DNA from 4 places in the Pseudoalteromonas sp. MMG024 genome. Region 4 is predicted to be linked to each of the others. Evidence: predicted binding sites of a transcription regulator. Region 4 holds the regulator's gene; each other region holds the start of a gene.
What was found. The regulator ArgR, encoded in region 4, controls arginine synthesis, uptake and breakdown. The targets are predictions, from matches to a motif close to ANTGAATANNTATTCANT.
Positions count from the first base shown of each region.

Region 1: L1068_RS16430 (OadG family transporter subunit) is a predicted target of ArgR. The motif match lies at 6,002-6,019, and genes of this name have one in related genera.
Region 2: L1068_RS00400 (YjiH family protein) is a predicted target of ArgR. The motif match lies at 4,212-4,229, and genes of this name have one in related genera.
Region 3: argC (N-acetyl-gamma-glutamyl-phosphate reductase) is a predicted target of ArgR. The motif match lies at 2,054-2,071, and genes of this name have one in related genera.

Region 1 covers NZ_JAKFZO010000018.1:53,556-61,056, reverse strand. The annotation lists gene alaS (alanine--tRNA ligase) at 1-1,160, shown strand, start outside; gene L1068_RS16470 (aspartate kinase) at 1,163-2,377, shown strand; gene csrA (carbon storage regulator CsrA) at 2,460-2,651, shown strand; gene L1068_RS16460 (DUF885 domain-containing protein) at 2,769-4,589, shown strand; tRNA gene L1068_RS16455 (tRNA-Ser) at 4,759-4,851, shown strand; tRNA gene L1068_RS16450 (tRNA-Arg) at 4,862-4,938, shown strand; tRNA gene L1068_RS16445 (tRNA-Arg) at 4,998-5,074, shown strand; tRNA gene L1068_RS16440 (tRNA-Arg) at 5,134-5,210, shown strand; tRNA gene L1068_RS16435 (tRNA-Arg) at 5,313-5,389, shown strand; gene L1068_RS16430 (OadG family transporter subunit) at 6,054-6,290, shown strand; gene oadA (sodium-extruding oxaloacetate decarboxylase subunit alpha) at 6,308-7,501, shown strand, end outside.
Region 2 covers NZ_JAKFZO010000001.1:76,035-83,535, forward strand. The annotation lists gene L1068_RS00370 (segregation/condensation protein A) at 1-187, shown strand, start outside; gene scpB (SMC-Scp complex subunit ScpB) at 202-783, shown strand; gene rluB (23S rRNA pseudouridine(2605) synthase RluB) at 837-1,712, shown strand; gene bcp (thioredoxin-dependent thiol peroxidase) at 1,790-2,263, opposite strand; gene L1068_RS00390 (ACT domain-containing protein) at 2,275-2,808, opposite strand; gene bamC (outer membrane protein assembly factor BamC) at 2,996-4,126, shown strand; gene L1068_RS00400 (YjiH family protein) at 4,285-5,685, shown strand; gene L1068_RS00405 (DUF2897 family protein) at 5,682-5,861, opposite strand; gene L1068_RS00410 (ankyrin repeat domain-containing protein) at 5,996-7,333, shown strand; gene L1068_RS00415 (aminotransferase class V-fold PLP-dependent enzyme) at 7,499-7,501, shown strand, end outside.
Region 3 covers NZ_JAKFZO010000012.1:28,853-36,353, forward strand. The annotation lists gene L1068_RS12845 (ornithine carbamoyltransferase) at 1-117, opposite strand, end outside; gene argB (acetylglutamate kinase) at 126-887, opposite strand; gene argC (N-acetyl-gamma-glutamyl-phosphate reductase) at 880-1,896, opposite strand; gene argE (acetylornithine deacetylase) at 2,090-3,247, shown strand; gene L1068_RS12865 (GAF domain-containing protein) at 3,244-4,188, opposite strand; gene L1068_RS12870 (TetR/AcrR family transcriptional regulator) at 4,326-4,922, shown strand; gene L1068_RS12875 (alpha/beta fold hydrolase) at 4,919-5,761, shown strand; gene L1068_RS12880 (VOC family protein) at 5,750-6,127, opposite strand; gene der (ribosome biogenesis GTPase Der) at 6,255-7,501, opposite strand, start outside.
Region 4 covers NZ_JAKFZO010000007.1:70,111-77,611, reverse strand. The annotation lists gene L1068_RS08310 (iron ABC transporter permease) at 1-596, shown strand, start outside; gene L1068_RS08305 (ABC transporter ATP-binding protein) at 589-1,647, shown strand; gene L1068_RS08300 (Dyp-type peroxidase) at 1,662-2,573, shown strand; gene argR (transcriptional regulator ArgR) at 2,630-3,097, opposite strand; gene mdh (malate dehydrogenase) at 3,385-4,323, shown strand; gene L1068_RS08285 (DUF885 domain-containing protein) at 4,430-6,256, opposite strand; gene hemW (radical SAM family heme chaperone HemW) at 6,339-7,475, opposite strand; gene rdgB (RdgB/HAM1 family non-canonical purine NTP pyrophosphatase) at 7,475-7,501, opposite strand, start outside.

The DNA.
Region 1 (7,501 bases), on a different contig from region 4:
GTATTGTTGTACTCGACCGCACACCTTTCTATGCTGAAAGTGGTGGTCAGGTTGGCGACACAGGTATTTTAAAAGTTGCTAATGGCGAATTTATTGTTGAAGACACGACTAAGCTTGGTAATGCATTTGCGCACAAAGGTAAAGTAGTTGGCCGCATTGGTATCAATGATCGCGTAGATGCGCAAGTTGATGCATCGCGTCGTGATAACACCAAGAAAAACCACACTGCAACGCACTTATTACACGAAGCGCTTCGTGTTGTGCTTGGCGATCATGTAACACAAAAAGGCTCATTAAATGATCCTGAGCGTTTACGTTTTGACTTTTCACACTTTGAAGCAGTAACTAAAGAAGAGTTACAACGCATCGAAGATATGGTGAACCTAGAGATCCGTAAAAACATCGATCTAAATACTGAGTTAATGGCAATTGACGCTGCGAAAGATAAAGGCGCGATGGCATTATTCGGTGAAAAATACGACGATGAAGTACGCGTAGTGAGCATTGGTGATTTCTCAATTGAGCTATGTGGTGGTACGCACGTTAAGCGCACCGGCGACATCGGTCTATTTAAGATTGTGTCGGAAGGTGGTATTGCAGCTGGTGTACGTCGTATTGAAGCGGTGACAGGTGAAGGTGCCGTTGCATATATTAACAAACAAGCTGAAACCCTGTCTGCAATTGCTGCGTTAGTGAAAGGCGATGGCAACAATGTGTTAGATAAAGTGTCTGCGCTAGTTGAGCGTGCGAAAGGTCTTGAAAAAGAAATCGCGCAACTTAACGATAAACTTACCAGCGCTGCGGGTGCGTCATTACTTGATGCGGCTGTAGACGTTAATGGTGTTAAGTTACTTGTTGCTAACGTTGAAGGTACTGAGTCTAAAGCGCTACGTGGCATGGTTGATGATCTTAAGAACAAACTCGGTTCTGGCATTATCGCGTTAGGTGTTGCCAATGGCGACAAAGTAAGCCTAATTGCGGGTGTAACAAAAGACTTAACAGGTCAGTTCAAAGCGGGTGAGCTTGTAAACCACATGGCATCGCAAGTTGGCGGTAAAGGTGGCGGTCGTCCAGATATGGCACAAGCCGGCGGTTCACAACCTGAAAACTTAAGCTCGGCACTTGAAAGTGTAAACGCTTGGGTGAGTGAGCGCGCTTAAACTTGGCGTTATTAGTTAAAAAATTTGGCGGCACTTCAGTTGGTTCTATAGAGCGTATTGAAGCTGTCGCTGACCTTGTTGTACGTTCTAAACAGCAAGGGCATCAAATTGTCGTTGTGGTGTCGGCAATGTCTGGCGAAACCAACCGTTTAATTAACCTCGCAAATCAAATTGACTCCAGTCCAAGTTCTCGCGAACTCGATGTACTGCTAACTGCCGGTGAACAAGTTTCAGTGGCGCTTCTTGCCATGGCGATTATCAAACGCGGTCATTCTGCAATTAGCTTATTGGCTGATCAAGCAGGTATTATGACGGATAATCTATTTGGTAAAGCCCGTATTCAGATGATCCCGCCAAAGCGTTTGAATCAAGAACTCGAGCAAGGTCGCATAGTGATCCTTGCGGGGTTTCAAGGGCGTGACATTGAAGGAAATATCACCACGCTTGGCCGCGGAGGCACGGATACCACAGCGGTAGAAGTGGCAGGAGCAATTAACGCTGATGAATGCCAAATTTATACTGATGTAAATGGTGTTTATACAACCGACCCACGAGTTGAGCCAAAGGCGAAACGAATGGATTACGTTACCTTTGAAGAAATGCTGGAGCTTGCTAGCTTAGGTGCAAAAGTACTGCAAATTCGTTCAGTGGAAGCTGCTGGTAGGCATAACCTACCTTTACGTGTGCTTTCAACATTTGAGCCGGATCACGGAACACTGATTAGTTATGAGGAAAACCCTATGAATTCTAAAGTAGTTTCAGGTATCGCGTTTAGTAAAGATGAAGTACTAATTAAAGTGCATAATTTGGATAATACGCCTGAACAACTCGCTGAATTATTAGAAGTATTCTCTGATAATAATATAGAAATTGACATGATCAGTAATTTTTCCTGCAAAGGCGATAAAGTCGGCTATGCTTTAACTGTACATGCAGTCGATTCGCAGTTGGCAGAAAAGTTAATTAAACAAAATCTTACAACTCTTAATGCGGATTCAGTTACAGTTAATGAAACTGTTGCTAAGATTTCTATAGTTGGCATAGGAATGAAATCTAATGCTGGGGTAGCAGGAAGGCTATTTCGCGCATTAGCGAATGAAAATATTAACGTTCAACTTATTTCAACGTCAGAGATAAAAATCTCAGTTTTAGTAGATCAGAAGTACCTAGAATTGGGAGTTAGAGCTTTACATAGTGCTTTTTCTTTAGACCAGTAAAAGTTTCTAACTTTTTGAATAATATTCATGTAAAATGGAATTGATACGGAATCTTTAAACTTTGGATATTTAGGAGCAAAGAATGCTAATTTTGACTCGTCGCGTAGGTGAAACCCTAATGATTGGGGATGAAGTTACAGTTACTGTACTTGGCGTAAAAGGAAATCAAGTACGTATCGGTGTTAATGCACCAAAAGATGTTTCAGTACATCGTGAAGAAATTTATATGCGTATTCAAGCTGAGAAAGCAGGTGCTGAACCAGGCAACGAATAGTTTAAAGCAGAATTTTAAGAGCCAGCATTTTATGCTGGCTTTTTTTGTTTTTATTGTATTGTCAGAGCCTTGTGGGCTGATATGATGTATACAATTTTAACAATCAGACAGAACGCTATGATCAAACAAACTTCTCTCGCGTTTGCTGTAGGCCTTGCACTAACAGGCTGTATGGATACGCAAACAACTACACAAAAAACATCAGTCGAACAACCGGCAGCAGAGCAATCAGCTCAAATTTCAGAAAATCAAAAACTAAATCAACTGGTAGAAACTTACTTTGATGAAGCGTTAGCATTCTCACCTGTGTCAGGTACTTATGTCGGTGAGTCTCAGTACAATAATCAGTGGAGCCCGGCAATTAATGCAGAGAATAGAGCAAAAGCCACTGCATTTACTAAAAAGTATCAGGCTAAACTTGCTGAAATTGACGCATCAAAACTAACAGGGCAAGACCTACTAAGTTATCAAATTTTCAAGCGTGATTTAGCACTATCACTTGAAGCGGAGCAATTTCCAAGTTACTTAATTCCCATTGACCAAATGGCGGGTCAGCATAATACCTTTGCAAGCCTTGGCTCGGGCAAAAGTGCGCAACCGTTTTCTACTAAAGCCCAGTTTGACGATTTTATTGGCCGTGCAAATGGATTTGTAACTTGGCTTGAAAGTGTTGAAGCAAATATGCGCGAAGGTATGAAGCAAAATGTGACTTTGCCGCAAGTATTAGCCAAAAAGTTACTGCCACAATTTCAAGCGCACGTTGTAACGGATCATACGCAAAGTGTTTTTTGGATGCCTGTGGCTGAAATGCCAGACAGTATTTCTGCAAAAGATAAAGCGCAAATCGAAGAAGACTATCAAGCGCTTATTCTGAACACGTTGGTACCAGCATACGCAAAAATGGCTAAATTCTTAGAGCAAGAATACATTCCAGCTGCAAACGAGAAAGTAGGCTATGCAAACTTACCAAATGGTAAAGCTTGGTATGAGTTCTTAATTAAGCAACACACCACGCTTGATTTAAATGCCGATGAAATTCACGAAATTGGTTTGAGTGAAGTAGAGCGCATTTTAAATGAAATGAAAGGCGTAAAAGAAGCAGTTGGCTTTGAAGGTGATTTAGCCGCATTTTTTGTTCATTTACGTGATAGCGATGAATTCTACTATGATAAGCCTGAAGACCTTGTAAAAGCGTATGAAGATGTAAAAGTTAAGATTGATGCTAAGCTACCTAAACTGTTCGATATAGCGCCTAAGGCAGATTACGTAGTTAAACCAGTAGAAGCATTTAGAGCGGCGTCTGCTGCGGGTGCTTCTTACCAAGCACCAGCACCAGATGGTTCAAGACCGGGTGTGTTTTACATTAATACACATAACCTAAAAGCGCAGCCTAAGTTTTTACTTGAAACGCTCTCTATTCACGAGGCAGCGCCTGGCCACCATTTCCAAATTGCATTACAACAAGAAGTAGAAGGTTTGCCACGCTTTAGAAAGTTTGGTGGCTACACTGTGTTTGCTGAAGGCTGGGCACTGTATGCGGAAAGTTTAGGTAAAGAGCTTGGTTTATTTACTGACCCTTACATGTGGTACGGACGCTTAGTTGATGAGCAATTACGTGCGATGCGCCTAGTATTAGATACCGGTTTTCATGCCAAAGGTTGGACACGTGAGCAGGGTATTGAATACATGAAAGCAAATTCATCTATGGCTGAAAGTGACATTATTTCAGAAGTTGAGCGTTATATCGGTTGGCCTGGTCAAGCGTTATCATATAAGTTGGGTGAATTTAAAATCCGCGAGCTTCGTGAAAAAGCAAAAGCAGCGCTTGGCGATAAATTTGATATTAAAGCGTTCCATACACAAATTCTAATTGATGGTGCACTACCAATGCCAATTCTAGAAGCTAAACTAGATAGCTGGATTGAAAGTGTAAAATAGGCAAATTTAAGTAGCAGTTTCGGCTGCTACTTAATACAAAAACTTGTATATTATAGCCGCCTTAGCTACAAAAATAAGCAAACTGCATATTCTGTGAACGAACAGAAAAAATATGACTAAAATTGTTTGACTTATTTTCAATAGGCTTTAATATACGCATCCACAAGACGGAGAGGTGGCCGAGTGGCCGAAGGCGCTCCCCTGCTAAGGGAGTATAGGGTTTGTAGCCCTATCGAGGGTTCGAATCCCTCCTTCTCCGCCATGTCTTGTACGGACGCGTAGCTCAGCTGGATAGAGTACCTGGCTACGAACCAGGCGGTCGGAGGTTCGAATCCTCCCGCGTCCGCCACTTTACTAAAGTGGTTAAATATATAGTCATCGGCTAAGATGTAAAGTTAGAAATATCACGGACGCGTAGCTCAGCTGGATAGAGTACCTGGCTACGAACCAGGCGGTCGGAGGTTCGAATCCTCCCGCGTCCGCCACCTTACTAAAGTGGTTAAATAAATAGTCATCGACTAAGATGTAAAATTAGAAATATCGCGGACGCGTAGCTCAGCTGGATAGAGTACCTGGCTACGAACCAGGCGGTCGGAGGTTCGAATCCTCCCGCGTCCGCCACTTCTTTTGAAGTGACATCAACCGACACAAGTCGGTTTTTTTGTCTCTATTATTTAATAGAAACAAACATCAGAGTGAGATGTAAAAACTAAAGCATATAGTGGACGCGTAGCTCAGCTGGATAGAGTACCTGGCTACGAACCAGGCGGTCGGAGGTTCGAATCCTCCCGCGTCCGCCACTTCTTTTGAAGTGACATCAACCGACGAGAGTCGGTTTTTTTGTGCCTAAAATTCACTACTTATTTATACCTAGTTCGAGTTTAGGAGCACTAACCAACTTGGAATGGTTGCCGAGATGTGAAATTCAGTTATTCTCTTTCTCAAATCTCAAATCTCAAATCTCAAATCTCAAATCTCAAATCTCAAATCTCAAATCTCAAATCTCAAATCTCAAATCTCAGTCCAGCCACAAGCGTATCAGGCTAAATTGCCTATTTTCAAACGCTTTTCATTGTTATTTTACGTTAACGTAAAGTGTACTTTTAAACTTGAATAACCATTCTTATCGAACAGTATAAGTTAGAATGTAAAAATTGGTCTTACCAATTTCATGTGTTATGTCTAGAATAACTCATTCCGATTAGATTGATTTGATTATAACGCTAGGTGTTTAATTTGTATTGCCTAGCTAGTTAAGCTTGACTAATCATGGGGCAAAATAAGTCATGAAATAAGCTCATGTTCGTCATCTTTTTAGCCTATTGTTAATGGACTGTTTAATAATGTATAGTGTTGTGAATTGGTTTTACCAATTGACAACTGAGTTTAAGTGATCAATATTGATTACCAATTTTGAATAGTTATTGAAAATATTTAACTAAAAATTCTTGATTGAGGTGGGAAATGGACGTATCAGGATTGCTGTTAGAGGCGGCTGTTTTAATGTTAACAGGTATGGTGGTGGTATTTGTCTTTTTGACGATACTGATCTTTACCATCAAAGCAATGTCTAAAGTACTTGCGAATTTTCAAACGCCTGAGGTAACGCCAAATCCAGTTAAATTATCTGGGAATCAAGTACCAACAAGCCACATAGCTGCGATTGCCGCGGCAGTTAAGCAATACCGCGAAAAGCAATAATAAGAAGGGGCCAAATCATGTCACAACTAAAATTAACCGAATTAGTACTGCGCGATGCACACCAGTCATTACTCGCGACCCGTTTACGCTTAGAAGATATGTTACCAATTGCTGAAAAGCTAGATAAAGTCGGCTATTGGTCAATGGAATCGTGGGGCGGGGCGACGTTTGACGCCTGTATTCGTTATTTAGGTGAAGATCCTTGGCACCGTATTCGTGCGTTAAAAGCGGCAATGCCGAATACCAAACAGCAAATGTTGCTTCGTGGTCAAAACTTATTAGGTTACCGTCATTATGCTGATGATGTGGTAGAACGTTTTGTTGAACGAGCACATAAAAACGGTGTCGACGTTTTTCGTATTTTTGATGCAATGAATGATGTGCGTAATCTAGAAACCGCTATTAAGTCAGCGGTAAAAGTAGGAGCACATGCACAAGGTACAATCTCATACACAGTTAGTCCTGTGCACAATCTACAAATGTGGCTTGATCAAGCAAAACAATTGGAAGATTTAGGCGTTCACTCTATTTGTATTAAAGATATGGCGGGTTTGCTTAATCCATACGATGCAGAAAAACTAATTACCGGCTTAAAAGAAACAGTTGCTGTACCAATCGCAATGCAATGTCATGCAACTACCGGACTAAGCACCGCAACGTATCAAAAAGCAATTGATGCTGGTATTGATATGCTTGATACCGCAATTTCAAGTATGAGTATGACCTATGGTCACAGCGCTACTGAAACGATTGTATCTATCGTAGAGAATACTGACCGTGCAACCGGCCTTGATATGAACTTACTGGAAGAAATTGCAGCCTATTTCAGAGAAGTACGTAAAAAATACGCTAAGTTCGAAGGTAGTCTAAAAGGTGTTGATGGTCGTATTTTGTTAGCGCAAGTGCCAGGTGGCATGTTAACAAATATGGAAAACCAGCTTAAAGAACAAGGTGCTGACGATAAGTTAGACGATGTATTGTTGGAAATTCCTAAAGTGCGTGAAGACCTTGGCTTTTTACCGCTTGTTACACCTACATCGCAAATTGTTGGTACCCAAGCTGTATTAAATGTCTTAACCGGTGAACGTTACAAGTCAATCACCAAAGAGACAGCTGGCGTGCTTAAAGGCGAATACGGTTCTACGCCTGCGCCTGTAAATAAAGAATTGCAAGAGCGTGTACTTGATGGTGTAGAGCCAATAACGTGTCGT
Region 2 (7,501 bases), on a different contig from region 4:
GTCACATATTTTATCGCTTTTAACAGAAAATGATGGGTTTTTGCCATTCTCACAGGCGTTTGAACACGTTGAAGGCAAAGCGGCTGTAGTGGTGAGTTTTATCGCCATTTTAGAGCTGGTGAAGGAAAGCTTGATTGTGGTTCAGCAAAGCGATATAAACTCGCTCATCTACCTTAAACTAAAATAAATAACGAAATAGGTATTATGGCGAAGCGACTTTCTGATGAACAGTTAATTGAATTGATTGAAGCGGCAATTTTTGTTGCGAATACGCCATTAACCAAAGACAAGCTGCGAGACACCGTATTAAGTGACTTTTCTATTTCCCTAAAGCGTATTCAAAGCGCTATTGATGCCATTATGGCGCACTACGCGACGCGCGGTGTGCGTTTAGTAAAAGTGGGATCAGGTTATCGGTTTCAAGCATGCAGTAGTTTATCGCCGTGGCTTAATAAACTATGGCAAGAAAAAGCCCCTAAATATTCTCGTGCATTTTTAGAAACATTGAGTTTAATTGCGTATCGTCAGCCAATTACCCGTGGTGAAATCGAGCAAGTGCGCGGCGTTACCGTAAGCAGTCAAACCATCAAAACCATGCTTGAGCACAATTGGGTAAAAGTGGTTGGTTATAAAGAAGTACCGGGCAAACCGGCACTTTATGGCACCACCAAACAATTCTTAGATCACTTCTCATTGTCTTCATTGAATGAATTACCGCCATTACCAGTAGCACAAGACGAAAAAATCTCACAAATCCTCAGTGAGCCTGCGCAACTTGATTAGCTCTGTGCTAGAATAGCCAACAATTCCTAGCTGCGAAGTTACATGAGAAAATAATGAGCGAAAAGTTACAAAAAGTATTAGCACGTGCTGGTAAAGGTTCACGTCGTGAATGTGAAAAATTTATTGAATCGGGTCGTGTTAGTATTGATGGCAAAGTTGCCCGTTTAGGTGACCGTGTCGAACCAACACAGCGTATCCGTCTTGACGGACATGTTGTTAAAGTTGAAGCGTCAAACGAACGTGTTTGTCGTATTTTAATGTACCACAAGCCTGAAGGTGAGCTGTGTACACGTAAAGATCCTGAAGGTCGCCGCACCGTATTCGACCGTTTACCTCCGCTTGAAAATGACCGCTGGATTGCCATTGGTCGTTTAGATATCAATACCTCAGGCTTACTACTGTTTACCAATGATGGTGAACTTGCCAACCGTTTAATGCACCCAAGTTATGAAGTGGAACGTGAATACGCAGTACGTGTATTTGGTGAGGTAACGGATCAGACGCTGAAAAATGTAACAAATGGCGTTGAGTTAGACGATGGCTTTGCTAAGTTCTTATCGGTAGTGCCGCAAGGCGGAAGTGGTTTAAATAACTGGTTTAACGTTACCTTAACCGAAGGCCGTAACCGAGAAGTACGTCGTTTATGGCAATCACAGGAAGTAGAAGTTTCACGCCTAATTCGTGTGCGCTATGGTGACTTATTACTAAATAAACGTTTACCGCAAGGCGGCTGGGAAGAGCTTAACCTAAAAGATGTAAACTACTTACGTCAAACGGTTGGAATGCGCCGCGAAACCGAAACAAAACTATCGGTAATGCCTGAGAAGCGTAAAGACCGCCGCGCTAAGATTAACAAAATCCGTAAAGCGGTTAAAAAGCATAATCAACGTGTGACGCCGGGCAATAAACGCCGTGCACCAAAAAAGTAATTCGGTGCGTAACTGAATTGTAGATATAAAAAAAAGCGCCAATTGGCGCTTTTTTTAATTAAGAATGTTTTTCTTAATTAAGCATTTTCTTTTAAGTAATCAATAACCACTTGGTGGTGATCTTTGGTTTTAAACTTATTAAAGAAATGTTCAATTGTCCCATCTTGGCCAATAAGGAAAGATAAACGGTGAATGCCGTCATACTCTTTACCCATAAACTTTTTTAAACCCCACACACCAAATGCATCGGCAATGGCATGGTCTTCGTCTGATAACAGTGGGAAGTTAAGCTCTTTTTTGGTTTCGAAGTTCTTAAGGCGTTTTACCGGATCTGGGCTAATGCCAACCGCAACGGTATTAAGTGCTGCAAGTTCCGCTTTATGATCGCGCAGATTTTCAGCTTGCACTGTACAGCCCGGTGTTGATGCTTTTGGGTAAAAATAAACAAGTACTTTGTTTTCTTTTAATAATTCTGCAAGTTCTACTGTGTCACCGTTTTGATCGGCAAGTGAGAATAGCGGTGCTTTATCGCCAGCTTGAAGCGTATTCATATTGTAATTTCCTATCGAATCCGTTTTAAAATGTGTTCTACGTTAGACTTTGAAAAAATGATCTCTAGTTGATGTTTAAATTCAGCTTCATCCACGTCACGCGAGAAATTAATATCAATTTCAGAGCGCATTACCACATCACCATCTTGTTCAACACTATCGGATTTAAGCGCTGCAATATTAACTTGGTAGTCAGCCATTAATTGCGTTACTTTGCTTAGTGTGCCTGGCGTATCAGGGCCGTGATAGGTTAGTTTATAACCTGCTTTATACTGTTTTTCTTGATGTTGGCTGGTGCGTTTCATCATGGTTAATAAACCAAGTTCAACGCTTTTTGTCGGAATATTATATTCAACACGACTAATGGCAGAAATATCGCCTTCAAGCAACATTATAAAGGTGAATTCATTGCCTAAAATGGCAATGCGGCTATCAATAATATTGCAATTGGTTTCACTTACTAGCTTGGTAAGCTCACTCACTATGCCGGGGCGATCTTCACCTATGGCAGTAACAACAAGTTGATTTCCAGTGTTTAACGTCATTTTTAGTCTCAATGGGTTAATAACGTGGCCGCGAATTTTAGCAAATTTAAATGGCTTCAACCATGTAAATATATGATGTGGTGAAAATTATAGCGAATTGTTAAGAATAAATTAAAGATAGGGTGGTGGTTTCTTGTGTTTGGCCCTTAGTAAAAGTAACATAGGCGGCAATTTTGAGAATAATATTATGAACCAAACAGTGTGTGCTGCGTCAAATCAAGCAAATAATAAAGAGCACACCAAGGAGAAATTTGTGCAGTATTGGATCCGAAATTCATTGGTTGTCGCTATCTCAATGGCGATTACTGCTTGTTCTGTTTTCACCAATGATTCGCATCATAAACGCAATTACCGTGTTAATGATGAACTTAAAGTGCCAGGTAACCTGACAAAACCATACAAAGATCCTGCCTACGATCTGGAGTCGGCACAATATACATCAGCTGAAGAAAGTGCGTTATATCTGGTAAAAGCACCGGCTCAAGTACTTACTTTTGCACAAGGTTCATGGATTAACGAAGGCGATAAAGAATCGCGCATTTTCTTCGATAAAAACGAAGGTATTCAAGATTTAGAAAGTTTTATTTGGCAAGCGATTGACGATTTATTTGTTGAGCGCCAAGTAACTACAGAAAATAAAGCTGACAATTTCGTAGTGACTAACTGGCATACAATTGAAGAACCAATTGATGTTTGGTGGTGGGAAGAAGAGCGCGAGCTAAGCCGTCAAAAATTTAAGTTTATAGTTGAAACTGAAGAGCACAAGCGTACCGCATCGGTAAAGGTTGAATTAGTTGATTTTGAATCAAAATATGACGAGTTAACAGCGGTACTACAGCAGCGTTTAGAAGTGGCGGCGCTTAATGAGTTTATTGGTCAGTTTGATTTTAACTACCGACAGTTAATGGTTGAATTAAATAAAGCACGTGGCATTGTATCGCTGCAAATGGGCTTTGATGACAAAGGTAACGCGGCGTTTGTAACTGAGCAAAAAGCACGTGATATTTTTGAGCGCTTCCCAAGCTTCTTAGAGCGCGTTGGTTTCAATATTGATGAAATCGAGCAATCTCGTAACTTAATTTTCGCCACGTACGAAACACCAGACGAAAGCGTTTGGGATTCAATTTGGGGTGATGACGTTCGTAAACTGCCACTTGAAGCAGGTCAGTATCAATTATTGGTTGCTGAAACGAACACCGGTGGCACATCAATTACTTGGCTTGATGCTGAGGGTGAAACATTAGAGCCGGGCACGTTAAGCGATACACTACAAGTTATTTTAGCCATGCTAAAAGAGCGTGGTGTAACCGTTCAATAATTTATAAAATTGGATTAGCAAAAAAGAGCCTTCGGCTCTTTTTTGCTTTTAAACGATAGAAAAGTAGCGATTAAAATAGCAATTAAGTAAATGGTTATGCACTTTGTTGGCAAAGATATGCAGATCAATTTACCGCTATCACTTTAAAGGTAACAAATATGAGTTTGGAAGCTAATCAATCGACTGCACCACGCAGTAATTTTGCGACCATAATGATTTTCCTTATTCCGTCATTAATAGGCGTGTTTTTATTTATGACACCGATTAATTATGGGGGCGAATTCACTATCCCTATAGCGATATTGGCTAAGGAATTAAAAGGCGCGTTAGCACACTCAATTACGCTTATTGTGACATCGGTGATTGTGTCAATGGCAGTAATATCCGGCTTAGCTACGCTATTTAAACCAAAGTTTTTAAAAGCGGGTAGCTTTGTCCGTCACTTACTGATTGTTAGCCCGATTTGGCTTGTGGCACGCACATTAGGCGCTATTTTTGTGCTAATGGCGTACTTAAAAGTCGGGACGTTTTCGATTGGTGATACCAAAATTGAAATTCACTCAGACGCAGTTGGTGGCTTGGTACTGCACGAGTTGATGCCAATTCTATTTTCGGTGTTTATTTTAGCTGGTTTATTACTGCCTTTATTGCTTAATTTCGGTTTGCTTGAATTAGTCGGTACGTTACTGACTAAAGTAATGCGTCCACTTTTTGGTGTACCGGGTCGCAGTGCCGTTAACTGTGTTGCCTCTTGGTTAGGTGACGGCAGTGTGGGTATTTTAATGACTGCTAAGCAGTATGAAGAAAAACATTATACACAGCGTGAAGCGGCGATTATTGGCACAACATTCTCGGCAGTTTCAATAACCTTTTGTTTGGTGGTTATTGGCCAAGTAAAATTGGCGCATTTATTTGCACCGTTTTACCTTACTGTGTGTATGGCGGGTATTGCCGCTGCACTGATTGTTCCGCGCTTGCCACCACTTAGATTCAAAAAAGACATTTACATTGATGGTGAAGAAGTAAAAGGTAATCCCGAGGCATTACCTGAAGGGAAAACCTTGTTTAAACATTCACTTGATGTAGCACTTGATAAAGCACGTCATGCGCAAACAATTAAAGAAACGCTTATCGATGGTTTAAAAAATGCCGTTGATATGGTGTTTGCGGTACTGCCAGTAGTTATGGCAATCGGTACGATTGCACTAGTAATCGCTGAATATACGCCAGTATTTCAATGGTTAGGCACACCGTTTATTCCTCTGTTTGAACTGATGCAAATTCCGGAAGCTGAGAAGGCTGCGCAGACTGTGGTTGTAGGTTTTGCCGATATGTTTATTCCATCAATTTTGGCGGCGCAAAATATAAACAGTGAACTTACGCGTTTTGTGGTTGCGGCAATGAGTGTAACCCAGTTGATTTACATGTCTGAAGTGGGTGCACTGTTACTAGGTAGCAAAATTCCAGTAAATATCTTTGAGTTATTTATGATTTTCATTTTGCGTACATTAGTAACGCTACCGGTAATTGCCTTAATGGGACATTGGTTAGTAGGCTAATTTTCGTGATCTTTTTCGGCTCGCTGTTTTTCTTCTAATGAGCGGCGAGCTTTTTCTATCGGATCTTGATTAAAGTTTTTCATATCCATTTTTGCGGAATGCTTTAGTAACGCGATATTGCTCCAAATCACGCCAAGCACAATTGCGATTATTAAGATTGTGGCCCAGATGCTCATAGATTTGCCTAAAAGTTGTGAATTTCTTTAATTTTAACCCAGTAAATAGAACTTAATAAGTTCTTTTTCATCAATTAAATAGTTGTTACTATTAGCGCGTTTCGCGTAATTACATTTTATTCTGGAGCACTGCGTTGTCACTTGAGCGAGTATTAGTTTGGCCTGAGGCTTATCCACTTTTATTAAAAGGTTTGTTAGAGCAAAATGGCGCATTTATTTTGGATGCCCTTGAAGCTTGGCCGAAATGCGAAGAGACCAAAGACGCGCAAGGGATCAGCACCAGCGTGCTACCGCCATTGTATTATTTATTGTGGCTAAAGCCAGCAGAGCCATTTGAGCAATGTTTCTATCAGCATATATTCGAATACGATGATAATGCGCAGCAGTATATTGAATCGGCTATTACGCATTTACATCAGCAACTCAATAGCAAAGAAGCAATAAGTGAACTCTTGTTATCACGAATCGACCAATACGCGGCGATTGGCAATCAGGTTGCAATGCAGAGTGAGCTAACACTTACCTCACTGTGTATGCACTTGCGTTTCTTTAAGTTGTTTCAGCAGTTTTTAAACCTCGGCATGCCGTTATCACACGACGATGTGTTAGCGATTTGGGCGGATGATGATTTTCGTGAAGTTGCCTTACCCTTTATTAAAAGTAATGTAACTGGCGATACCAACGTATTAGCTGAAGAAATCGCCGATAGGTTACGCCAAGGCGAAGACTTTTTTGATTTGTTACTTGCGCTCTCTGATGGTGAAGTTGATAACCGTTTGTTAGAGCGTGCATTGCTATCTCATATTTCACAGCCTGATGCTAAACAAAGTTTATGTATGCGCTTTATCGAACAGGGTGCAAAAGGGCAGATCACTGATGAAGATGGTTTAACCGCCTTAATTTGGTCAGCTAAGCAAGGCTTTGCAAATGTATTTGATGCATTGCTAAGCAAGGAACGTGCAACTGAATGTGATTTAAAAGGTAATAACTTGCTGCATTTTGCGGTGCGAGCTCGCAGTTTGGATATTATTAGTAAAGCGCTTAACGGTGGCGTAAATTATCATCAAAAAGACAGTGATGGCCTTACACCATATCGCTTAGCGGTTGAATTAGAGCTGCCTGAAGTGATAAAGCACTTCGAACACAAGTTTGGTATTAAAGAATTGAGTGAAGAAGGGCAATTAAAACTGATCCAGCATGTGCATTTGTTACATGCATTAGTGTGTTTTATTTTGCCGTTACAGATTTTTCTGATTTTTTCAGACTCAATTACCATTAAAACAGAAATCAGCATTGCGACAACACTAGTGTCACTCGGTGCATTTGCTTTTGCCTTGTCATTAAAGCGCAGCAATTTATACCCAAATATTAAGCATCCGTTTGCACTGACGCTCATTCGCATATTGTCGCCAATATCACTCATATTAGCGTTATTACTGCTATTGGTGATCTTAACAACTGTACTCAGCTAAGCTGTTTCTAATAACTATAAAAGGCCACTTACACAGTGGCCTTTTTTTGTTTGTGGTAAAAGCTTTATAAAAAGCCGTTAGGTCAAAACGAAATGTTATTAGCCTTTCTGATGGATATTTGCAACAATGTTATAAGATATTCCATAAAGTAATAAAGCAGTAACCATG
Region 3 (7,501 bases), on a different contig from region 4:
TCCTTTCAGCGCATCGGCAAAATCCATTGGGTTATTTTTAATTTGTAATGCTAAGTTAAGTAATTTTAAGTTGGCTTCTTTGTTTAGCTCTAAGCCCGTAATGAATTGTTGAGTCATTGTTTTTCCTATGGCGTAATCTTGGTTCCCACATGCTCACCATTGAGCAATGCGATTAAGTTATCTGGCTTTTGCCAGCTCGAGATATACACGCCACGTCGTAAATGTTGAGCAGCTTGCAAGCTGGTATTTACTTTTACCTGCATGCCGCCTTTAATGACTCCCTCTGCGATTAATGTGCTGATATCAGCACTTGATAACTGATGTAATGGATTAAGCTTGTGATCTAATACAGCTTCTACATCTGTCATAAAAATAAGTTCCGCATCAAGCAATTGAGCGATACTAGCTGCTGCTTCATCGGCGTTTACGTTGTACCAATTGCCTTCTAAGTCAAAACCAATTGAGCTCACGATCGGAAAACATCCTGCATTTAGCAGCGATTTAAGAATACTGGCATCGTTTTCAATGCAGGTACCGACTTGGCCAAGGGCTTTTAGCTTTTGTTCACTAACAAGACCTGCTTCATAAAGACTTAAACCAACAGGCTTAAAACCATTACTAATTGCCGCGCCCATTAATTGCTTATTTGCACAGCCCGCAAGCGCACCAACAATGTAAGGCATTTGTTCACGCGGACTAATACGCAGGCCAAGGTGCTTTGACGTAACAAAGCCCGCATCGCTTAACCAGCCATCTACTAATGAGCCACCGCCATGAACTAGAATAAATTTGTCTTCAGGCTTTTGATGCAGCACATCAATTAACGCTTTTGCAGCGTCAATATTATTTAATACCGCGCCACCTAGCTTAATTACCCAATTAGCCATGATTCACTCCTTGAAAGCCCGTATGTGCCGGCAAACCTAAAGTTAAATTAATACATTGCAGTGCTTGGCCTGACGCGCCTTTAAGTAAATTATCAATCGCAGAAATAACTATGAGTTGGTCACCCTGTAACTGCCAACCAATATCAACAAACGGCGTGTTCTCAACACCTTTAATTGATGGAATAACATCGCCAAGTAAGCGAATTAAAGGCTCATCAGCAAGCACCTGATATGACTCAGCTATTTGCTTTGCAGTCGTGCCTGGTTTTACTTTGACATAGATAGTTTCAAGAATACCGCGCTTAAAATTACCTAAATGCGGTGTGAACAACACCTTGTGGTCAAGGTATTTTTCAATTTCAGGACCATGTCTATGATTAAATAAACCGTAAGGTTTTAAGCTCACTTCGCAAAAATGCGTTGCCACATTGGTTTTACGCCCAGCGCCAGTAACACCAGAAACCGCATTGATAATCACAGTATCATCAGTAAGTAAGCCAGCTTGTTTTAATGGTTTGAGGGCATTTAGCGCAGCGGTTGGGTAACAACCAGGTACTGCTACTAACTGTGCATTTTTGATTTGATCTTTTTGCCATTCAACAAGACCATAAACAGCTTGTTCTAATAGCTCAGGGCTAGTGTGTTTAAAGCCATAATAGGTTTCATAGTCATCATTTGATGACAGGCGAAAGCCTCCAGATAAATCAAATACTTTTTTGCCCATTGCTAAAAACTGAGGTGCAAGTTCGACACTGACTGAATGTTCAGTGCATAGGCAAATGGCATCGGCATTTTGTTCGATTACTGAAAACGCCTCACTATTTAACGGCGCTAATTCACCTGCAACAATGCCATTTAGTTCGGGGTAAAGACTAGCAAGCGATTTACCTTTATCTAGGCTATTTTCAGACACATACATACCCACTAACTTTAGTGAGTTATGTAGAGAGATTAATTTGGCAAGCTCAGCACCTGAGTAACCGCTTGCACCAACGATAACGATATTCATATTTTTTCCAAAAAACTATTAAGGGTATAAAGACAAGTTTTCAAAAAGTGTTATCGTCGTAAAATTGAGTTCTGCATGCTGTTAGTCTCGGTACTAATTATTTCAAAATAATGAATTGAAATGCAGAATAAACCAATGTAAATTTATATTCAACTTTTTTGCATAATTATTTATTAAATATTTTGAGGTAATCATGTCGCAATTACACTTTCTTGATATGTACGGTGCACTTATTGCCACACCGTCGATTAGCGCAACGGTGCCATCACTCGACATGAGTAACCGCGAAGTCATCAATTTATTGGCAAGTTGGTGTGAGTCACTAGGCTTTGCAGTCGAAATTACAGAACTTGACAACAATCCCGGAAAATACAATCTAGCGGCAAAGCTAGGTACGGGTGAAGGCGGTTTAATGCTGGCAGGACATACGGACACAGTGCCATTTGACGATAGTCGTTGGCAGTTCGACCCGTTCAAATTAAGCGAACAAGACAACAAGTTTTATGGCTTAGGCAGTATCGATATGAAAGGATTTTTTGCTTTTGTTTTAAATGCATTACAAGAAATAGATAACGATACTGGACTAACTAATCTAAAACAGCCTATTACAATTTTAGCGACCGCAGATGAAGAAACCACAATGGCTGGCGCAATTGAAATCGCCAAACAGAATAAACTAAAGCCAGCTCGTTGTATTATAGGTGAACCTACCGACATGGTGCCTGTTTATACTCATAAAGGACATATGTCGACGGCTATTCGTGTAACAGGTAAAGCAGGTCATAGCTCTGATCCTGATGCGGGTTTAAACGCGATAGAAGTAATGCAGCTTGTAATTAGCCAGCTATTAAAACTAAAAGAAGACATTAAGAATAAATATTCATTATCAGATTTTAAAATCCCCTACCCGACTTTAAACCTTGGACACATTCATGGTGGTGACAATGCCAACCGCATTTGTGGATGTTGTGAGCTACATATTGATATGCGCCCAATTCCCGGCATTAGTATTCCAGAACTTCAAGCAATGCTGTTGCAGGCGGTAGCACCGATAAATGGCCAATATCCAAACGCGGTGGCGGTACATGATTTACACGAACCTATTCCTGCGTTTTCAGGCAGCACCGATAGCAGTTTAGTAAAGCTCGCTGAAAAACTGTCTGGCGAAAAAGCGCAAGCAGTAAACTATTGTACCGAAGCGCCTTTTTTACAACAACTCGGTTGTGAAACAATCGTAATGGGTCCAGGCTCAATACAACAAGCCCACCAACCCGATGAATTTTTAGCGATGGAAAAAATAAAACCAAGCCAAGAGATGATTAAGCAGCTTATCGTCGCATCCTGTTTCTAAAGCCCCTCGCCTTGCTCATGCAGCTTAATAAAGGCGTTAAAGATCAGCTCATCAATATCACAAAATGGTGAGCTGTCGATGACACCCGTTATCAACTCAATAGGGCTATCATGCTGCACGTCAAAATCAACGTCGTTCATTTGCGTAATCAAACTATCAAGTAGCTCTTGCGTATTATGTTTGTCCGCATTACTTACTAGCGCAACAAATCCATTTTCATCGTAATGCGCAATTATATCAGTCGCTCTAAATGTGGTTTTATAAAGATCAGCTGTCATATTTAAAATAGTTATATACTTCTGTCGATCATGACGATAACTAAGCAGCCCTTTCATAAACAAATACACTACCGAAACTTTAAGATTTAACTTTTGGCACACCTTTAAACTAATCGGCGCTAATAACTTAAAACCGGCTTTGTTTGATAACCCTGTTACAGGGTCAGTGGTATTTGGTAATTTATTTACTAATTCAAGTTCAACAAGCACCGCAAGCTCTTTTAACAAGGTAATATCGTCGGTATTAAAACTACGTGGTTTGCTATCAATAATGCACAAGGTACCCAAACGGCATCCATTTTCATGCTCAAGAGGGATCCCCGCATAAAAGCGAATATTTGGCTCGCCCTGTACCAACGGGTTATCTGCAAAACGTTCATCCGCTAAAGTATCTGTTACAACCAATGCTTGCTCACTCAAAATTGCATGGCCGCAAAAGGAAATATCTCGCGGTGTTTCACTTGCCGTTAAACCAACACAAGACTTAAACCACTGCCGCTCTTTATCAACTAACGATACTAATGCGATAGGTACGTTAAACATTTTTGCGGCAATTTGCGTGACTCTATCGAGCCTTTGCTCAGACGGTGTGTCGAGCACATTTAAGCTTTGTAAGGTTTTAATTCTTGTATTTTCATTGGCTGGTAAATCGGGGGTTAGCATAGTGAACTCTCATATTACATTACACACAGTATAGGCAACATTGAATTAAATGCGGTGTTCGCGAACAGCTAATTGAAACATTTACTTTTAGTACGCTCGTGCTATTATCACATAAATAATAGCACGAGCGTACTTTTATGAGTAAAGGTCAAGAAACAAAACAGCAGATCCTCGCAACGGCGTTAAAAATTGCTACACAGTCAAGCTTAGACAATCTCACTATTGGCGGCCTTGCAGTTGCCACAGGCATGTCAAAATCGGGCTTGTTTTCGCATTTCAAATCAAAAGAAACGCTGCAATTAAATGTACTAACATTCGCCAATGAACTTTTTCAAAGCACGGTTATACAGCCAATCAACCGCGAGCTTGATCCTCTTGCTCAATTACTTAGCTTGTGTGAGAACTGGCTAGATTGGTATGAAAACCAAGCAAAGACCTGCATTTTTATCTCCGCGGCAGTGGAGTTTGATGACCAACCAGGCGCTATACACGACCAAGTTAAGCAAGATCTAGCAAATTGGCTTGGCTATTTAACTCACAAAGTTAAGCAAGTGATAAGTGCGGGGCAATTCAAACAAGATGTAAGCGCAGAACAATTTGTGTTTGAACTCTACGCACTTTATTTGGGCAGCCAAAGCATGTCGTGGCTAGGTGTTGAAGACGCTGAGCATAGCCGTTTTAAAACAGCCCTAAACCAATTAATTGAGCGCCACCGCGCAGAGGAATCTGTATGAGCAGTAAAATCTATTTTTCATCATCGGCAAAAAGAAAGCCGCTTGCCTACTATCTGATTAAAGCGGCATCGACTACCGCGCTTAAAATTGCTCCAAAGTTTGCCTTTAATCAAACGAGAAAATTACTGTTAACACCGGTAAAAAACCGCAAAAGAACAACATTGTCAGCCCAGTTTACGCAACAAAAACTAGCAACCGAGCACGGTGACTTACACCTTACCTCAATTGGTGAAGGTCCTGCTGTGGTTTTTACCCATGGCTGGTCTGGTAGTAGCCGCCAATTTTTACCACTTATGGAGAAAGTAGCAGCAAGTGGATTTAAAGCGATGGCATTTGATCATTACGGTCATGGTGAAAGCGATGGTAAGTTTGCCAATTTACCGCTTTTTATCAAAGGGCTAAAATCGATAATGGCAAGCATTGAGCAGCCCAAAGCAATTGTCAGTCATTCTATGGGAACAATTGCAGCGCTTAATGTGAGTAAAGATGTACCCCATTTTTTAATCGCGCCTACCTTTGGCTTTTACGATTCTTTTGAACAACGTATTTTAAATACGGGCATTCACCAACACTTATTTAGTGGCGTGCTAAAAAGTGTTGAAGATGAACACGATATGCGTTTTGGTGAGATTTTGCCTGAACTACACGTTGCAGGTCACGCCCATCCTATTCATATTATTCACGATCAAAAAGACCGATTTGCTAAGTTTGAATTAACCAATCAACAAGCAAGTCAGCACAGCCATATCAATTTAAAAGCTGTTAATAAACTTGGTCACGGTCGCATTATAAATTCTGAAGAAACTTGGCAGTTTATGAAGCAAAGTTTATTCGCTTAGCGCAATGAGCGTACCTTCAATAGAACGTACATACGCCAAGTTTTTACCTTCCATTTCATGCGGTGCAGAAAGTGGTTCTGCGCCTGCATCTACCGCTTTTGCAAATGCTAAATTAATGTCATCAACCTTTAAGACTAATTCAAAACCAAGTGCCGGTTGTTTTGGCTGCGCGCGAATATAACTCTGCTTAAAGTGAGATTGCGCTAAGGGATGCGCCGCGAAGGCAATACACGCACCTTGGAAGTCCAGCTCGCCATATTGCCCGTCTTCATCGAGCTGAGCCGTGCTGACGGCAAATGCTTGGAAGTAGAAATCTAACGTTTCTTCAACATTATCAACGTAGATAACCGTTTTTAAGTAATCCATTTATGACATGATGGTTAATTATTCTTATTGTCTAATTATTAGCACATAACTGCTGGTAATTGCAGCTATTTCCATCATCACATACGAAAAAAGCACCTATTCGGTGCTTTTTTCAACAAATCTAAAATTAAGGCTTTTTGCTATACATTTTAGAAATACGTTTGCGCTGTCGCTGCTGCGACAAGGTCATCTTATTAGTGCGACCTGCATACGGGTTATCACCTTCTCTAAATTCAATCTTGATTGGCGTACCCATAACCTTAAGCGCTTTGCGATAATAGTTCATCATATAACGCTTGTACGAATCAGGTAAGTCTTTAACTTGGTTACCGTGAATAACGATAATTGGCGGGTTGTATCCCCCTGCGTGCGCGTATTTTAACTTAACACGACGACCACGTACTAACGGCGGCTGGTGATCAGCTTGTGCCATGTCCATAATACGGCGTAACATTGCAGTGCTGATACGTTTTGTTGCCGATTCATAGGCTTCATCTACTGATTCAAATAAATGACCAACACCAGTACCGTGCAGCGCCGAGATAAAGTGAATACGCGCAAAATCAATAAAACCTAAACGACGATCAAGCTCTGATTTAATGCGATCTTTTACATCCGTATCCAAGCCATCCCACTTATTTACCGCAATCACTAATGAACGACCCGCATTAAGCGTATAGCCTAATAAGCTTAAGTCTTGATCACTAATACCTTCACGTGCATCAATTACCAGTAACACAACGTTTGCATCTTCAATCGCTTTCAGTGTTTTAATTACTGAGAACTTTTCAACAACGTCAGATACTTTTTTACGTTTACGCACACCTGCTGTGTCAATCAGTACGTACTCTTTCTCATTGCGTGTCATTGGAATATACACAGAGTCACGAGTGGTCCCTGGCATATCGTAAACAATAACGCGCTCTTCACCTAAAATACGGTTTGTAAGAGTCGATTTACCCACATTAGGACGACCAATGATCGCAAGTTTAACCGGTTTGTCTGGGCGCTCACCGTCAACGTCTTCACCTTCGTTTTCATCATCGTAAAGTGAATCAACTAAGTCATCTTCAAACTCTTCCGGATTTGCTTCACGATACGCTTCAGCATATTCAGCAATGACTGGCTGTAGTGCCGTATCAAGTAACGATGTAATACCACGACCATGAGCTGCAGCGATTTGATATACTTCGCCAAGTGCGAGTTGGTAAAACTCAGCACAGTTTGAATCCGCATCAATACCATCAATCTTGTTGGCAACAACAAATACTTTCTTTTGCTGTTTACGTAAGTGATCTGCAATGCCAATATCAGATGCGGTTAAGCCCGCTCTAGCATCAACTAAAAACATTACAATATCAGCCTCTTCAATCG
Region 4 (7,501 bases):
TGAATTTCTATCAACGTTCAAGCTTGTCGCGCTGGGCAGGAATGCCAGGCAAAGTTGCCAGTACTGGTTATGCATTACCTGGTACCGTATTAGCGATAGCAGTGCTACTGCCGCTTACGGCACTTGATCAACAGGTCAATATTTTTGCCGAATCAACACAGTGGTTTGCCGAGCCAGGATTGTTGTTTAGTGGTTCTATTTTTGCCTTAATGTTTGCTTACGTTGTGCGCTTTTATGCGATTTCACAAGGTGCAATAGAATCTAGCTATGCACGTATTTCGCCATCGCTTGATATGGCAAGTCATTCAATGGGTGTAAGTGCAGGCAATACTTTGCGCCGAGTGCATATGCCACTGCTTAAGCGCGGCATGCTTACTGCTGGTTTAATTGTATTTATTGAATGTATGAAAGAGTTACCTGCGGCACTGTTATTACGCCCTTTTGACTTTGAAACGCTGGCAACCTATGTTTTTCAATACGTCAGTGATGAGCAACTAGAGCTTGCCTCAGTGTCGGCGTTATTTATCGTACTTGTCGGTTTAATCCCTTTATATTTAGTTAATAACACTATGGAAGCTAAAGCATCTCATGAGTAATTTGTCGATTAACAATTTAGAATATAGCTACAATGGCAAACCGATCTTAAAAGATTTGTCATTGCAGGTAAAAGACAATGAAATTGTGTGTTTACTCGGTGCAAGTGGCTGTGGCAAAACCACCACATTAAAAGCAATCGCTGGCTTGTTGAAACCTAGCAAAGGCGATATCTCGATTGCGCAAGTTGCGGTTAACGGTGACTCCCTTTATGTTCCGCCACAAGAGCGCAATATCGGTATGATGTTTCAAGACTATGCGTTGTTTCCTCATTTAACCGTTGAGCAAAACATTGCGTTTGGCTTACATAAAGAATCCTCGAGTGTACGCAATGAGCGTGTTAAAGAAATGCTGTCACTGATTAAGCTTGAGGCATTTGCTGAGCGTTACCCGCATCAATTATCAGGTGGTCAGCAACAGCGGGTGGCAATTGCTCGCGCACTCGCATATAAACCGAGTTTATTGTTACTTGATGAACCATTTTCCAATATCGATCACCAAGTACGCTTCCAATTAATTGATGATATTCGCCGTATTATTAAAGATCAGCAAGTTTCCGCTATTTTTGTAACCCACTCCAAAGAGGAAGCTTTTGCTTTCGCCGATAAATTGGCAATTATGGAAGAGGGCAAAATTGCACAATTAGGCACGGCAGAAGCACTTTATCGCAAACCTGCGACAAAAGGCGTTGCGGCATTTTTAAGTGCTGGTATTTTTATTGATGCCGAAGCGACATCCAGCACTGAATTTAAAACTGAGTTTGGCACCATTACTTCACTTGAACCTGTTACCAATGACCAAAATGAAGTGTCAGGAAAAGGCTGTATATATTTAAAGCCCCAGTATTTAACTTTGAGCGAAAGCGAACAGGGAGTAGGTGAGTTTGTCGCGAGCCGTTTTGTTGGTAACCGCTATTTATGTCGTGTAAAACTAGGGCAACAAGAACTTGAAATTCCATGCACGCAACATCAGCGCTATGCTTATGGTCAGCGATTAGCTATTGATGTTCGTCCGCATTTGGTTAATTATTTCGCTTATACTAATAACAATTAAGTAGGAAATCCGCTATGCCACAAGCGCAATCAGGAGTTTGTGCTGAAGCCAATTTACATGGTGTGCATTTATTTTTAAATGTATTAGATGGCCAAGAACTCAGCTTGTCGAAAAAATTGGCAAGTATTATTGATATGCAAGAGCGGTTTGACCACGAATTTTCAGAAGCGCTTGTGTCTTGTGTTGTGGCGATTGGTTCGCAATTCTGGCCACATATTTACCCCAGTAAAATGCCAAAAACCTTGGCAGGCTTTCCGCAATTTGAACATATTGAGCATGCTACGCCATCACGTCCGATAGATTTAATGATTCAAATTAGGGCAGATCGCCTTGATGTAGTTCATTTGTTTGTGATGGAAGTAATTGAATTACTGAATGGTGATATTGAGCTGATTGACCAAGTAAAGTGTTTTCATTATTTAGACGGTCGTGACCTAAATGGCTTTATTTATGGTGTTGCTAATCCTCATGGTCGCAAAAAGCAGCTTGTCGCTTTAGTCGGGGATGAAGACGTTGCATTTTCTGCGGGCAGCTATATTCATGTGCAGCGTTATCGTTATGATTTAAAGGCGTGGCAAGAAATCTCAAAAGCTGAACAAGAAATTGTAATGGGCCGAATGGCTAATTCTAATCAAGCGGTTAGTTGCGCTCCGGAAAACAGTCATAGTGCACGCACAGAGCTTTACGATGACCATGGCAATGCATTATTTTTAAATCAAGGCATGCCATTTGCTGATATTAACCAGCAGGGCTTTTTATTTATTAGCTGTGCAAATAACGGCTATGCGTTTCAAACGCTTCTCAAACACCGTTTAGGCTACATTGATGATAATGGCCCAGATATGTGGCTAGAGTTTGCGAAAAGTGATTTTGGTGCGGCGTTTTTTGCGCCGTCAGTGAATATACTAAGGGAATTAGCTAGTTAGATTTAACAAGCTAGAGTTTAAGAGAGTTATGCAATACAAAACTCTCTTAATTAGTTTTAAACGTTTTCGAATAACTTTTTAACGCGCTCAAGTGTAACGTCAATTTCAGAGACTTTTTCAGGGGCGATAAAAATTGTATCATCACCAGCAATGGTGCCTAACACTCCGTCTGCTTTGCCAAGTGAATCAAGCAAACGTGCAATTAGTTGTGCAGCACCTGGACTGGTACGAATGATGATCATCATTTCGTTATGCATAATATCAATTACCAGTTGGCGCAGCGGGCTTTTCGCTGTCGGTACACCCATTTCTGCAGGTAAACAATACACCATTTCTTGTTTTGCATTACGTGTACGTACAGCGCCAAATTTACTTAACATGCGAGACACTTTGCTCTGACTAATATTGTCAAAACCCATGTCTTTTAAGGCATCAACAATCTCGCCTTGTGAACCAAAGTTTTCTTCTTTTAAAAGGGCTTTGAACGCTTTAACCAGCGCTTCTTGTTTATCTTGTATTTGCATGTGAACGGGCTGTTTAACCAATTGATGGACGTTACCTTAAATTTTACACAAGTTAGGGGTAATTGCATTAATAAAATCGTCATCTTAATTCAATTAGAGTTGAATTAATCTCAATGAAAATGCGATTTTTTTAATTGATAGCGTTGTCAACTAATCTAGTCGGATAAAGTTTACAACTATGGTCGAGATTTATATAAAAAATACCTGTTTTATTTGTTTTTATGCGCACTTTTCATTATCTTTATGGCACTTTTTTAAATACCTACCTCTAATCACGGAGAATTCACATGAAAGTTGCAGTTTTAGGCGCAGCTGGTGGTATCGGCCAGGCCCTTTCTTTATTACTTAAAACACAATTACCAGCTGGTTCTGAGCTATCGTTATACGATGTAGCGCCAGTTGTTCCAGGTGTTGCTGTTGACCTATCACATATCCCAACTGCAGTTAAAGTTGAAGGTTTTGGTAAAGACGATTTAGATGCAGCACTTGCTGGCGCAGATATCGTAATTATTCCAGCAGGTATGCCGCGTAAGCCAGGTATGGACCGTGCAGACTTATTCAATGTTAATGCAAGCATTGTTAAAACACTTGCTGAAGGCATTGTTAAAAACTGTCCTAAGGCGCTTGTAGGTGTTATCACTAACCCTGTAAACGGCACTGTACCAATCGTTGCTGAAGTATTCAAAAAGGCAGGTACTTACGAAGCTAACCGTGTATTCGGTGTAACGACACTAGACGTTATCCGTTCAGAAGCGTTTATCGCTGAACTTAAAGGCGTAGACGTTGCTTCTGTTAAAGTACCAGTAATCGGTGGTCACTCAGGTACAACTATTCTTCCTCTTCTTTCACAAGTTGAAGGTGTTGAGTTCACTGCAGAAGAAGTTGAAGCACTTACTCCACGTATTCAAAACGCAGGTACTGAAGTTGTTAACGCAAAAGCGGGCGGCGGTTCAGCGACACTTTCAATGGGCGCAGCAGCTGCACGTTTCACTCAGTCTTTAGTTAAAGGCTTACAAGGTGAAGAAGGTGTTATCGACTACGCATACGTTGCAATCGACGGTGGTGACGCAGCATACTTCGCACACCCAGTACGTTTAGGCAAAAACGGTGTAGAAGAAATTCTTTCTTACGGTGAGCTTAGCGCATTCGAAGAGAAAGCAAAGAACGACATGCTTGAAACGCTTAACAAAGACATTCAGGAAGGTATCGACTTCATCAACGGTTAATCGCGTTGAGAAAAGATTATAAAAGGCCGCAATTGCGGCCTTTTTTGTATCTTAATTGATAACAAATAAAAGGCGCTTTATGCGCCTTTTATTTTTTAATACTTAATTAACCTTGTTTGCTTGCAACCCAATCGTTTACAAAGCCTTCAAGAGTATTAAGTGGCACTGGACCGCTCTTAAGCACTACATCGTGGAATTCACGAATATCGAACTTTTCACCAAGTTGCTTCTTCGCGCTTTCACGTAATTCTACAATCTTGATCATACCGATTTTGTACGCCGTTGCTTGTGATGGCATTACAATGTGACGCTCTACCATCTTAACGCCGTCTGACGTTGCATTTGGCGTGTTATTTACGTAGTAGTCGATACCTTGTTGGCGCGTCCACTTCATTGCGTGAATACCTGTATCTACTACTAAGCGACATGCACGCCATAACTCCATCGCTAAACGACCGAAGTCTGAGTATGGGTCTTCATATAAGCCCATTTCTTTTGGCACCATTTCAGAGTATAAACCCCAGCCTTCAACGTATGCTGTGTAACCGCCAAACTTACGGAACTTAGGAACGCCTTCAAGCTCTTGCGCGATAGCAATTTGCATGTGGTGGCCTGGAATACCTTCATGGTAAGCAAGCGCTTCCATTTGGTAAGTTGGCATCGCTTCCATATCGTACAGGTTGGCATAGTAAATACCAGGGCGTGAGCCATCTGGCGCTGGTTGCTGGTAGAACGCTTTACCTGCTGCTTTTTCACGGAATGCTTCAACACGTTTTACAATCATGTCGGCTTTTGGCTTAACGATAAATAACTCATCAAGGCGCGACTTCATGTTATCGATCATTGCCGTCGCATCAGCAAGGTACTTTGCTTTACCTTCTTCCGTGTTTGGCAAGTAGAACTGCTTGTCGGTTTTCATGAATTCCATGAATGCTTTTAAGTCGCCTTTAAAACCAACTTTATCTTTGATTTCACGCATTTCATCATGAATACGTGCAACTTCAGCTAAACCAATCGCGTGAATTTCTTTCGCCGTAAGATCGGTTGTCGTCGTGCGTGCTAACGCATTGTTGTAGTAAGCTTCACCTTGCGGGAACTTCCAAGCACCATCGCGGTTATCAGCGCGAGATTCTAAACCAATTAAGTAGCTGATAAGCGATTCATAGGCAGGGCCAACCGCTGTTTTAAGAGCATTTGTTGCATCAGTGATAAGAGCGTCTTTTTCATCTTGTGCGATTTCTAACTTTGCCACTTTGCGTTTAAAGTCAGCAAGCAGGGTTGAATCTTCACCAGTTGTGAAAGGCGCACCTTTCAAAATGTTTTTGCTTGAATCAATTACATGTGGGAACACGAATTTAGGCGCGATAATGCCTTTTGCAGCACGAGTTTCTAGATCTTTTTCAAGTTGTTCAAATACCGTTGGTACACCATTTAAACGAGAAATATACGCTTTTGCATCACTTAAATCGGCAATTTGATGTTGGTTAATCAAAAATGCAGGGATCATTGAGTGTGTGCCATACATTTGATTTACTGGATACGTGTGGTAGCGCCATTTAAAGTCATCAATGCTTTGTACTAAACGCTGTTCCATTAAGTCATAGCTAACTTGTGTCGTGCTATCTAGCTTGCTGCGATCAAAAGCGCGCAGCGTTTCAAGGTCTTTTTTCGCAAGCGCTAAATCTTCTAACGCACGTGCTTCAGAACCGTCGTCCCATTTGTCATAGTCTTTTTTGATGCCCATGTAGGTTTGGTAAACAGGGCTGCGCATTACGCCGCGCATAAAAACTTCTTCAAAGAACGCGTTTGCACGTTCGCTTTCTGATTGTTGTTTAACTACTTCAGCAGTTGTATCTTGTGTTGTTGCTGGTCTTTGACAACCAACTAAAAAAACAGAGCTGATTGCTGCTGCAATTAATGAGCGCTTAAGCATTTTGTTTTACCTTTATAGTTATGACTTTATAACGAAGTATTTACTCAACGTTACTGTTTTACAGGGGTCGCTACAAACGACGTTACACAAATAATTGTAACAAGTCATTTAAAAAGCGGTGTCCTTTTGCGGTAACTTGCCAGATATTGTCGTTTTTTTGCATTAATCCTGAAGTAACCGCGTGATTTAAATTAGCTTCAACGTGTTCAAGTGGCAGCCCAGTAAACTCAACAAACTCGTTGATGTTGAATGATTCATGTAGGCGCAAGCGGTTCATGAAATATTCAAAAGGCAGTTCATCATTTGCGACGTGCCAGCTATCAAATAGGTATGGTCTGGTTAAGTCCATATAGCCTTTAGGGTGCTTTACCTTAACTGTGCGTAACAGTTTTTGTGTTGTTAAATCGGTGATTTTGCCATGGGCGCCACAGCCAATACCCAAGTAGTCACCAAAGCGCCAGTAATTTAAATTATGCTGACACTGATAACCCGGTTTGGCGTAGCCTGATATTTCATATTGCTCGTAACCTGCATCCGTTAACAGCTGGTGGCCTTGTTCTTGAATTTGCCACAAGGTTTCATCTTCAGGCAGTATAGGCGGTTTTGACGCAAATTGGGTATTAGGTTCAATAGTGAGTTGATACCACGAAATATGGGGCGGATTGAGCGCGATAACTTGTTTAAGATCACTCAGTGCATCATCGATGGACTGATCTGGCAATCCATGCATTAAGTCCATATTAAAACTGTTTAAACCTATGGTCTTTGCTAATTTTGCCGCATTAATTGCTTCATCGGCATTGTGAATACGGCCAAGGCTTTTTAGTTTGTCTTGTTGCAGCGATTGAACACCAATAGAAATACGATTGACGCCAGCTGCGCGGTAGCCAATAAAGCGCTCAGCTTCGACAGTACCCGGGTTAGCTTCAAGGGTAACTTCTATATCCTTTGCGAACGGTATAAGGCGCTCAACACCTTGCAATAAGGAAGCTATAGCTTTTTCACTAAACAGGCTCGGTGTACCACCACCGATAAATATACTAGTGAGTTTACGGCCTTGTACATATGCAAGGTCGGTTTTTAAATCATCTAGCAAGTGCTGTACGTAAGCAGATTCAGGAATATCTGACTTTACGCCATGACTATTAAAGTCACAGTAGGGGCACTTTTGCACACACCAAGGTATATGTATGTATAGACTTAATGGTGGCAGTTTCATTAATTAGCCTTGAGCAAGTCGAGCAG